Regions from separate parts of the Lacticaseibacillus rhamnosus genome, predicted to be linked through region 2. Evidence: riboswitches for the same ligand, from Rfam matches in the RefSeq annotation. Region 2 holds a riboswitch; each other region holds the start of a gene.
What was found. A riboswitch is a leader RNA that binds a small molecule or an ion and turns the genes downstream of it on or off. The one in region 2 is predicted to bind lysine.

Region 1 (3,286 bases), 1.0 Mb from region 2:
TGGAACCGTGCTTGATGAGGCGTTTGCGACTCAAGGTCCAGTGATCGTTGACATTCCGGTTGACTATTCCGATAACGCTGAACTTGGCGCTGCGATGTTGCCTGATCAGATCTATTAATCGTTAACTGGATTGACGTGGGGGCGTGTGGCTCAGTGTGAGATTGTCTGTTTACACTCCGACTTCTAAGCGCGCCGGTTCACGCTCCATAACGCGTTCACCAGCGCAGGGGTCTGCGTGTAAGGACCTCAGACGTAATGGCCAAAGCCCGGCCATCACGTCTGAGGCCGTTTACACTACGACCCCTAAACGCGCCGGTTCACGCTCACCATAACGCGTTCACCGGCGCAGGGGTCTGCGTGTAAGGACCTCAGCCACAATGGCCAAAGCCCGGCCATCACGTCTGAGGCCGCTTACACTACGACCCCTAAACGCGCCGGTTCACGCTCACTTCAAAAAGGAGATGTCGTTTTGAATACGGATCGGTTGTATCAACATGGAACATTAGCCATGCTGGTTCCGGGGCTTTTTGCGGGGACGCAGACAGTTGGGGAATTATTGCAGCACGGTGATACTGGCATTGGAACTTTGACTGGGCTTGATGGTGAGCTAATTATTCAGGCGGGTAAGGTTTATCAAGTGAATGCCCAAGGCAAAGTTCGAGAAGTGCAAGAAGACGAGAAGGTTCCTTTTGCTAACGTTCACTATCAACACGACGTTGCAGCTGGTAAGCTTCAGGGGCTTGATTTGGCAGGGTTTCACAAAGCAACTCTTGAGCGGCTGCAGACCGGTAATTTATTTGCAGCAGTTCGTGTAGAAGGCACGTTTACGCAAATGCATACACGAGCGGTGCTGCCGCAACAGCCGCCTTATCCGACCTTGACCGAAACGGCCTCGGGTCAAAAAGAATTTCATGCTGAGAATATCAAGGGCACTTTAATTGGGTACTTTTCACCGGATCTCTATGCAGGTGCGGTTTCACCTGGTTTCCATGTCCATTTTCTGGCTGCTGATCATAGTATGGGTGGGCATATTCTTGGCTTCGAATTGGATAGTGGCGAACTGTTTTTACAAAAGTTTAGCGACTTCCAGTTGCATTTGCCAACAGATGATCAGCCTTTCTTGAAGCAACAATTTGATACAACAAGTTTGGTTGCTGATATTCTTAAAGCTGAGAGTTGAGTTAAAGCTGTGTGAGAGTGAGTTGCTGTTGTCAGTTGAACATGATATGGTGAGTCGTAATTGAGATTAGAGGTCGCATCAATCATGAGTCGCAGCTGCAATGGTCTGAACACCAAGCGCGCAGTTGTTAAAGGGAAAGGTGCCGAAATACCGGTTGAGTTCAGCCAATCGATATTGGGCCAGTTGGATAACATCCACTGGACTGTCGCGATTATCGCGGGGCGCTAACAAATCGGATCACGTTTATTCATGGTAAAAAGCAGAATAAGCCGATGGGTTAGTCACAACAGACCGACTCATTGGCTTTTTTTGTGTGAGCGTGAGCCAGCGCGGTTAGGGATCGGAGTGTAAGCGGCCTCGGGCGTGATGGCCCGCCCTTGGCCATCGCGTTCGAGGTCCTTACACTCCGATCCCTGCGCTGGCGAACGCGTTATAGAAAGCAGAATAAAATTAACGGATTGCCCAAAGAATAATGCTTCTGCCCTTGTTGCAGTTTTTCGTCCATAAACACCAGTCTTTGGCCAACGCATCGTTACATTTAACCCGCCACTGGCTGTCAACAACCAGCCAATCACGAAAATCTCACCCCAGATATCGACAGTAAAATCTGGCATTGTTTAGCAAAAATCAATTCACGTTAACAAAGGAGTTCATCTGTGGCACAATCAGCATCCAATCAAGTAAAACGAGAGCTCAAGACACGGCATCTATCCATGATTGCTCTTGGCGGTAGTATCGGAACCGGTCTTTTTGTTGCAAGTGGCAGCGCCATTGCCACTGCCGGACCGGGTGGAGCCATTGCAGCCTATATCGGAATCGGACTCATGGTTTTCTTTCTTATGACTAGTTTAGGTGAAATGGCCACGTATGTACCGGTTTCCGGTTCTTTTTCCGAGTATGCGAGTCGGTTTGTCGATCCGGCGTTCGGATTTGCTTTAGGGTGGAACTATTGGTTTAACTGGGCCATTACCGTTGCGGTTGATGTTTCGACGACTGCCATTGTTATGCATTTTTGGCTGCCAAAAGTACCTGGCTGGCTGTTTTCGCTGGGATTTTTGGCACTGATTTTCCTGATTAACATTATTTCGGTCAAGTCATTTGGTGAAACTGAATATTGGTTGTCGTTGATTAAGGTTGTAACGGTGTTTGTCTTTTTAATTGTCGGGTTACTGACGATTATGGGGATCATGGGTGGGCATGGTCCCATTGGGTTTAAAAATTACACAACTGGTGCGGCGCCGTTTGTGGGTGGTATCCCCGCAACTTTGGCTGTTTTTGTTGTTGCGGGTTTTTCTTTTCAGGGAACCGAGTTGATCGGGATTACGGCCGGCGAAAGCGAAACGCCTGAAACAAGTATTCCTAAGGCGATTAAGCAGGTTTTCTGGCGTATTTTGCTGTTTTATATCCTGTCGATTGCCGTGATTGCCGCGATTATTCCGTACACTAGCCCGAATCTGTTGGGGGCCAGCGTGGATCAGGTGGCGATTTCGCCGTTTACGTTAGTGTTTGATCGCATTGGGCTTGCAGGCGCAGCAAGTGTCATGAATGCCGTGATTTTGACCTCGGTTTTGTCATCGGCTAACTCAGGGATGTATGCATCGACGCGAATGTTGTGGGCGATGGGCGGCTCCGGCTTTGCACCACGGATTTTTCAAAAGACGAACAGCCGCGGCATCCCGCTTGCTGCGTTGTTGCTGACAACCTTAGTCGGCGCATTAACTTTCTTGACCAGTATTATGGGACCACACGTTTACCAGCTGCTTGTAGCGGCTTCAGGGTTAACCGGGTTCCTGGCCTGGCTCGGGATCGCGGTTTCGCATTTTCGGTTTCGGCGGGCTTTCGTGAAACAGGGACATGATGTTCACGAACTCAAATATCATGCCAAGTGGTTCCCGGTTGGCCCGATCCTGGCGATTATCATGAGTCTGATCGTCATCGTGGGCCAGGATTTGCAGGCAGTCCAGCACTTTGCTTGGGGGCGGTTAATGGTTTCGTACATGTCAATTCCGCTTTTTATTGTGTTATTTGTCTGGTATAAAGTGAAGCATAAAACCAAACTGATCCCGCTTGAAAAAGTCGACCTAGCCCCGCATCGCGAACATGAAC
Region 2 (3,286 bases):
TCGCCCGACAATGCTGAAACCATATTTACGTAACAATGCAACATCAGAACTCGTCAGTTGCTTAGATGTGTCACAAGCGATTGAATCGCGTGTTGTATCACCATTGCTAGTTAATAGGCCCTTAATAACCCGATTACCAGCGATTCTTCCTGTGGTTGGTTCCAGGTTCATCATTGTGCTAAAGGCAGCCACTGCATCGCCAACTGCACTGGTGAATTGGCCATTAGTCGGAATGTCTGTGAAACCATTTACTAACAGACCGTATTGTAGGATGCGAACGGCGTCAGTATCTGTTGATCCCTCAGATAAAACAGGGCAATTGTCAATTGTCTTCTGCCCATAGATACCATTTGCAACATCAGCAGCCATCCCTTCAGCTCTTTGCAATGCATAAATCAAAGCTGTGTTAGTGTCACGTTGATAGATGCCATCGCAAGGTAGAATGCCAATGTTATTACTGAACCGTCCATTAAGATATTGCTGCATTGACCGAACCTTCTCCGATCCCCCAGTAACCAAGGTAAATGCAGCCATATCGAACAATGCCGCCATAAGATTAACTGTAACTACGCCATTTGCGGTAATACCCGCATTCTGCTGTAGTGTTTTGAAAGCTTGCTCTGTTGCATCAGAAAAGTCCTGATTAAAGTCGCTACCAGGATTGATGCCTTTACACCAGAAGGCGCCTTGAATGAGCTGGGCGATATTGCCCTTATAACCGGGCTTCAAACTGCCTACCACCGAAGCTAATGCTGTCTTGGTTGCATCGCCAAATCCTTCACCAATAGCGCTAATACCAATTTCATGTTGTAGCCCCATCCGCAAACTATAAATAGTGGGCCATCCAGTTTGTCCGTTCTCGGGCGCTGTCGTGAAACCAGAAACACTGCTATACGTTTTATTAAGCCATTTTTGAACGGCTAGTACCGCTTCATCTGCCATTTTAAAAATCTCTTTTACAAATTTTAAGGTGACACGTCTGTCATCGAATTAAACAGAACACACGTTCGATTTAATTCTACTGCGGAGACTTCTTTTTGTCCAAACTTTTCTTAAATAAACTTCTGATCGCACAAAAACCAAGTTAGCGATTACGATTACTCCACAAAAATTGACATTCCGTTCCCGTTCCGCTACACTCGTTTTTGACATTTAAATACACCACCAAGAAATAGAGGTTGCGGTGGGCAACGAAAACTGGGGAGTGCCGAGTCATGTTGAACCAGTCGTAAGTGCCGCCGCCGAAATGTTGAATCGTATTCGGACGATTCGCATTGGGCCATGGGCGCATAACCCATGGACTGTCGAAGCTGGTTGCTTCGGGGCGCTATGATTCTGGTTCATGACTAAAATCGATGGAATCGACCTTTATTGCGGTATCAATAAAGGTCGATTTTTTGGTTCCAGCTCTATTTCCCACTACAAGAAGGGAGAAATGTCACTTATGAGAAAACATTGGGTTGCGCGTTTAGGCGTGCTAGGGTTCGCATTGAGCCTCCTGCTTGGCAGTTTTGCCGCAACACCTGTCAGTGCTGCCAGCGATGACAACACGTTTAAAGTCGGAATGGAGGCCGGCTATGCACCGTTCAACTGGACGCAAACAACGAGTGCCAACAATGCGGTTAAGATTCAAGGCAGCCAAGAATACGCAAACGGGTACGATGTTCAAATTGCCCGCAAAGTTGCCAAGGCGTTGCACAAGAAGGTTGTGGTGGTCAAAACATCATGGGATGGTCTGCCGCCTGCATTAACTTCTGGCAAAATCGATGCCATTATTGCCGGCATGTCGCCAACGCCAGATCGTCGCAAAACCATCGATTTCAGTAATCCGTACTATATTTCCAACCTGACGATGGTCGTCCGCAAAGATAGTAAATATGCCAAAGCCAAAAGTATTGCCGATTTCAAAGGCGCCAAGATTACTGCCCAACTGAGCACCTATCACTATCAGGCGATTAATCAAATCAAAGGCGTTGTCAAGGAACCGGCGATGAACGATTTTCCAGCCATGCGCGTGGCCTTGGAATCCGGCACGATTGATGGCTATGTTTCCGAAGTACCAGAAGGGATTACTGCCGAACGTGCGAATCCGAATCTGATGTATATCCATTTTGCCAAGGGTCAGGGTTTTAAAACCGATGCCAGTGATACTAACTTAGCGATCGGCCTGCGAAAAAATGATCCTAATAAGGCCAAGATTAATGAGTTGCTTGCTACGATCTCTACAAAAGAACGGGCACGGTTGATGAACGAAGCCGTTGATAATCAGCCGTCAACCGAAAAAAGCGGCAACTGGTTCATGGCGATTATGAAACAGTATGGTCCCATGCTATTGCGCGGTACCGGCATGACGCTGCTGATTTCTTTGGTCGGGACACTTGTTGGCTTTATCATCGGTTTGCTGGTCGGTATTATTCGAACCACGCCAAAGCCAAAGAAACTGGGTCAGCGTGGGTTACGGGCCGTGATCAACTGGCTGCTGTCCGTTTATATTGAAGTCTTCCGTGGTACGCCAATGATCGTTCAGGCAGCGGTTTTGTACTATGGTGCGGCTCAAGCCTGGCATCTGAACATGGATCGGACAACCGCGGCGTTATTGATCGTCTCAATTAACACGGGTGCTTATATTTCCGAAATTATCCGTGGCGGTATTATCTCCGTTGATGAAGGTCAGTTTGAAGCAGCCAATGCGCTTGGCATGACCCATCTGCAAACCATGATGAAGGTGATTCTACCGCAAGCGGTACGCAACTCCCTGCCCGCGGTCACCAACGAATTTATCGTTAACATTAAGGATACTTCAGTGTTATCCGTCATCTCGGTTTCCGAACTGTTCTTCAGCGGCGAAACGATTGCCGGACAAAGCTTCCAGTTCTTCCACACGTATCTGATTGTGAGTGGCATCTACCTCATCATGACCTTCACCATCAGCCGATTATTCCGTCTCATCGAAAAGCATCTCGATGGTCCAAAAGATTACAATGTGATGAACAATCAAATGCAGGTCGAAACACCCAAAATCAGCACGGCAAAGGAGGACTAACTGATGGCAAACGAACCTTTAATCCAAGTCAAGAACCTTAAAAAGGCTTTTGGTAACCACGAAGTTCTAACCGATATCAATCTTGATGTTCAAGCGGGCGAAGTCGTTTCCATTATTGGTCGTAGCGGATCCGGTAAATCAACGCTGCTGCGGAACATTAATCTTTTGGAAACTCCCACTGGCGGCGACATACTTTTTCATGGCAAAAGTATTCTGGGAGATGATGTCAAGCTGAGTACCTAT
Region 3 (3,286 bases), 210 kb from region 2:
TCACCTTGGCTGGGACACCGGCGACGACTGTATGGGCAGGAACGTCATTAATGACAACAGCGCCCGCAGCAATGACAGCCCCTTCGCCCACGGTCACGCCTTCAAGCACAACGGCATTGGCACCGGTCATCACGTGATCACCGATTGTCACTGGCTTAGCTGACGGTGGTTCCACCACGCCAGCAAGCACTGTGCCCGCGCCGATATGGCAATGTTTGCCGACAATGGCGCGGCCGCCAAGCACGGCCCCCATGTCAATCATGGTTCCGGCACCGATTTCCGCGCCGATGTTAATAATCGCGCCCATCATGATCACCGCATTGTCACCAATCAGCACCTGATCGCGAATGATCGCACCAGGCTCGATACGGGCATTGGTTGTTTTGATGTCCAATAATGGCACCCCGGTGTTACGACCGGCAGCCTCGACATAGTAATCATCCAGTTTAGCGGTTTTTAAAACGGGCTGAATCTCTGCCCAGTCACCGATGACAGTGCCCGTGTGTTTGCCAATAAATGCATGAACACTTTTAGGGAAATGCAAGTCGGCTAATTTCCCTTTGAGATACACTTTGACTGGCGTGGTTTTCTTGCTGTTTGCGATGGTTGAAATGATTTTTTCGGTATCGAGTTGTGCCATGATGGCCTCCTATTTTTTTGCGACAGTAGTGGCGGTTGATGTCGGCGCTGATTGACTTGGGGCGGTGTAGTGCTGATCGTGTTGAATTAAATCGGCGTAAGTTTCACGCGTGACCACTAGCTGTGCTTGGCCATTTTCGACAAAAACAACGGCTGGACGCGGGTTGCGATTGTAGTTGGACGCCATCGAGTAGCCATATGCGCCAGTGTCGAACACGGCAACCACATCGCCTGGGTGTGTGGCCGGCAGCGGGGCATCATCAATCAAAATGTCGCCGGATTCGCAATACTTTCCGACTAAATGGACACGTTCTGTGGGCTGGGCAGTCGGGTGATCCGCAACCACAGCAGTGTATTGAGCCTGATAAAGGGCAGGGCGGATATTGTCGCCCATGCCGCCATCAACCGCAACGTAAGGCCGCAAGCCCGGGACATCTTTGCGGCTGCCGACCGTGTACAGACTGTAGCCGGCAGGACCGACAATCGAGCGGCCCGGCTCAATCCAAACGGCAGGCAATGGCCAGTTAAAACCGTGGCTTTGGGTTTTCAAGGTGGTCACAATCGCCTGCACGAAAGCTTCTGGTGGTAGCGGATCATCCTGCTTGGTATACGCAATCCCAAAGCCGCCGCCGACATTGAGGACTTTAGGAATAAAGCCGAATTGCTGGTGCCAATGATCAAGGACTGCCAGCAGCTTTTGGGTGACGGCTTCAAACCCGGCGACTTCAAAAATCTGGGAGCCAATGTGGGCGTGAATACCCAGCAAATTAAGATGATCATCCGCCAGAATACGCTTGGCTGCTTCATCGGCTTGCCCGCTTTCAAGATCAAAGCCAAATTTACTATCGGTTTGGCCGGTTTGATCATAAGCGTGTGTATGAGCACTAATCCCCGGTGCCACCCGGATCAAGACGTTTTGCTTGCCCACGGCCGCCTTTAGCAACTCGTCAAGCAGGTCCAACTCGTGAAAATTATCAACGATGATCGTGCCAACCCCGGCGTCTAAAGCTTGTTCCAGTTCGGCTTTGCTTTTGTTGTTACCGTGGAAACTGACTTTGTCCATAGGGAAGCCCGCTGCTTGAGCCGTGTATAACTCGCCACCGGAAACAACATCGACATGAATGGCTTCGGCTTTGGCGACCTCGTACATCGCGATGGTAGCAAACGCCTTGGAAGCGTAACTAACGGCGTATGCAACCCCCGCAGTTTCAAAAACCTGCTTGAACGCCCGAATCTGATGGCGAATGGCGCCAACGTCATAAACATAAAGCGGCGTTTGAAAAGTGTGGACAAGTTGACTGGCAACAACCCCGCCAATCGTTAATTGACCTTCGTGATTTGTGGCAAAATTCATTCAGTTCATCCTCCCGAGTGATGGCAGGGCAACGGCAAACGAAAAGGGACCCTTTTGTTTGGCCGCGCGTCAAACAAAAAGATCCCAACTTGCAATCTACTTGAATGATAGCGCCCCGCTTAGATACCTAAGCGACAGTACAGGATTTATTTAACCCTGGCCCAACAGGCTCACCGATCCCGGATCACCCATTTCGGCAACCGCCCCTTTCACCGAATGTCACCACGAAGGATCTCGCTCGATTCGGTTAGTCATGTTGGCTGCAACCTCTATCTGTTTGACACCACATTATAATAAAAAACGGTACGCGTCAAATTTTTGTGAGCGCGAGCCAGCGCGGTTAGGAGTCGGAGTGTAAGTGGCCTTGGGCGCAATGACCCGGGCTTGGTCATTGCGCCCAAGGTCCTTACACGCAGACTCCTGCGCTCGGGAGCGCGTTATGGGAGTAAAAGCGAACTAGTGCCCTTAGACGGTGATGGCCCGCTCTTGGCCATTGCGACCAAGGTCCTTACATGCCTGCTCAGCGGAACGCGCGTTATGGTGAGCGAGAGTATCTCTTACTCAGAGACCAAATATAAGAGCCTCAAACATGGTGGCTGACGCTTACTTTCTATTTCTTCAGCGCGAACAGTGTGACTGTATTCCAAAGAACCATCTTGAAAGCCTGATTCCCAACAACCCACTTTCAATCCGCCACCCCAATACCTAGCAAAAAATTAAAAACATTTTTAAGCTCATTATTACTATGCAATGGCGTCAAAAAATGCTGTTTTGGCGGGATGGTGGGGGCTTGTGTTTCTCTGGGAGTCTGTTAAAGTACAGAATAAAATGACAGAGTTCTCATTTGCATTGCCGTCTGTTGATGCCAGATGAAAATCACTTACGCAATCGCTGTCGGTTGGTGATTGGCAAGGTTGTTGGCGTCAAGGATACACTGGAAAATGGGGTTAGGGAGGCAGTTTATCGTGCGTGTCGTAAAATTTGGCGGTTCGTCATTAGCAGATGGAGCGCAGTTTGCCAAGGTTGTGGCGATTATGAAGGCGAATCCGGATCGGCAGGTTATCGTAACCAGTGCGCCTGGTAAACGGCATCCCGGCGATGTCAAGGTGACAGACCTGCTAATCAAGTACGCCCAAGCGGTGTTGCAGCAGGGTGAAACGGCTGCAATCGTTGCTGAAATTGTGGCTCGGTATCAGGCCATTGCCACGGCGTTCAACCTTGACGCGCAAGTTATGGAAAAAATCGAAAATGAACTATACCAGTTACCGAATACCAGCTTTAAAAATGCCGACT

Region 1: it holds a riboswitch for lysine, as region 2 does, so the genes downstream of both, EL173_RS09675 (amino acid permease) here and EL173_RS14600 (ABC transporter permease subunit) in region 2, are expected to answer to the same signal.
Region 3: it holds a riboswitch for lysine, as region 2 does, so the genes downstream of both, lysA (diaminopimelate decarboxylase) here and EL173_RS14600 (ABC transporter permease subunit) in region 2, are expected to answer to the same signal.

What each region holds. Positions count from the first base shown of each region.
Region 1 covers NZ_LR134331.1:1,903,253-1,906,538, reverse strand. The annotation lists gene alsS (acetolactate synthase AlsS) at 1-118, shown strand, start outside; gene budA (acetolactate decarboxylase) at 470-1,180, shown strand; lysine riboswitch at 1,240-1,415, shown strand; gene EL173_RS09675 (amino acid permease) at 1,837-3,286, shown strand, end outside.
Region 2 covers NZ_LR134331.1:2,898,293-2,901,578, forward strand. The annotation lists gene EL173_RS14595 (glycoside hydrolase domain-containing protein) at 1-942, opposite strand, end outside; lysine riboswitch at 1,165-1,338, shown strand; gene EL173_RS14600 (ABC transporter permease subunit) at 1,436-3,043, shown strand; gene EL173_RS14605 (amino acid ABC transporter ATP-binding protein) at 3,047-3,286, shown strand, end outside.
Region 3 covers NZ_LR134331.1:118,308-121,593, forward strand. The annotation lists gene dapD (2,3,4,5-tetrahydropyridine-2,6-dicarboxylate N-acetyltransferase) at 1-640, opposite strand, end outside; gene lysA (diaminopimelate decarboxylase) at 650-1,993, opposite strand; lysine riboswitch at 2,094-2,273, opposite strand; gene EL173_RS00585 (aspartate kinase) at 2,959-3,286, shown strand, end outside.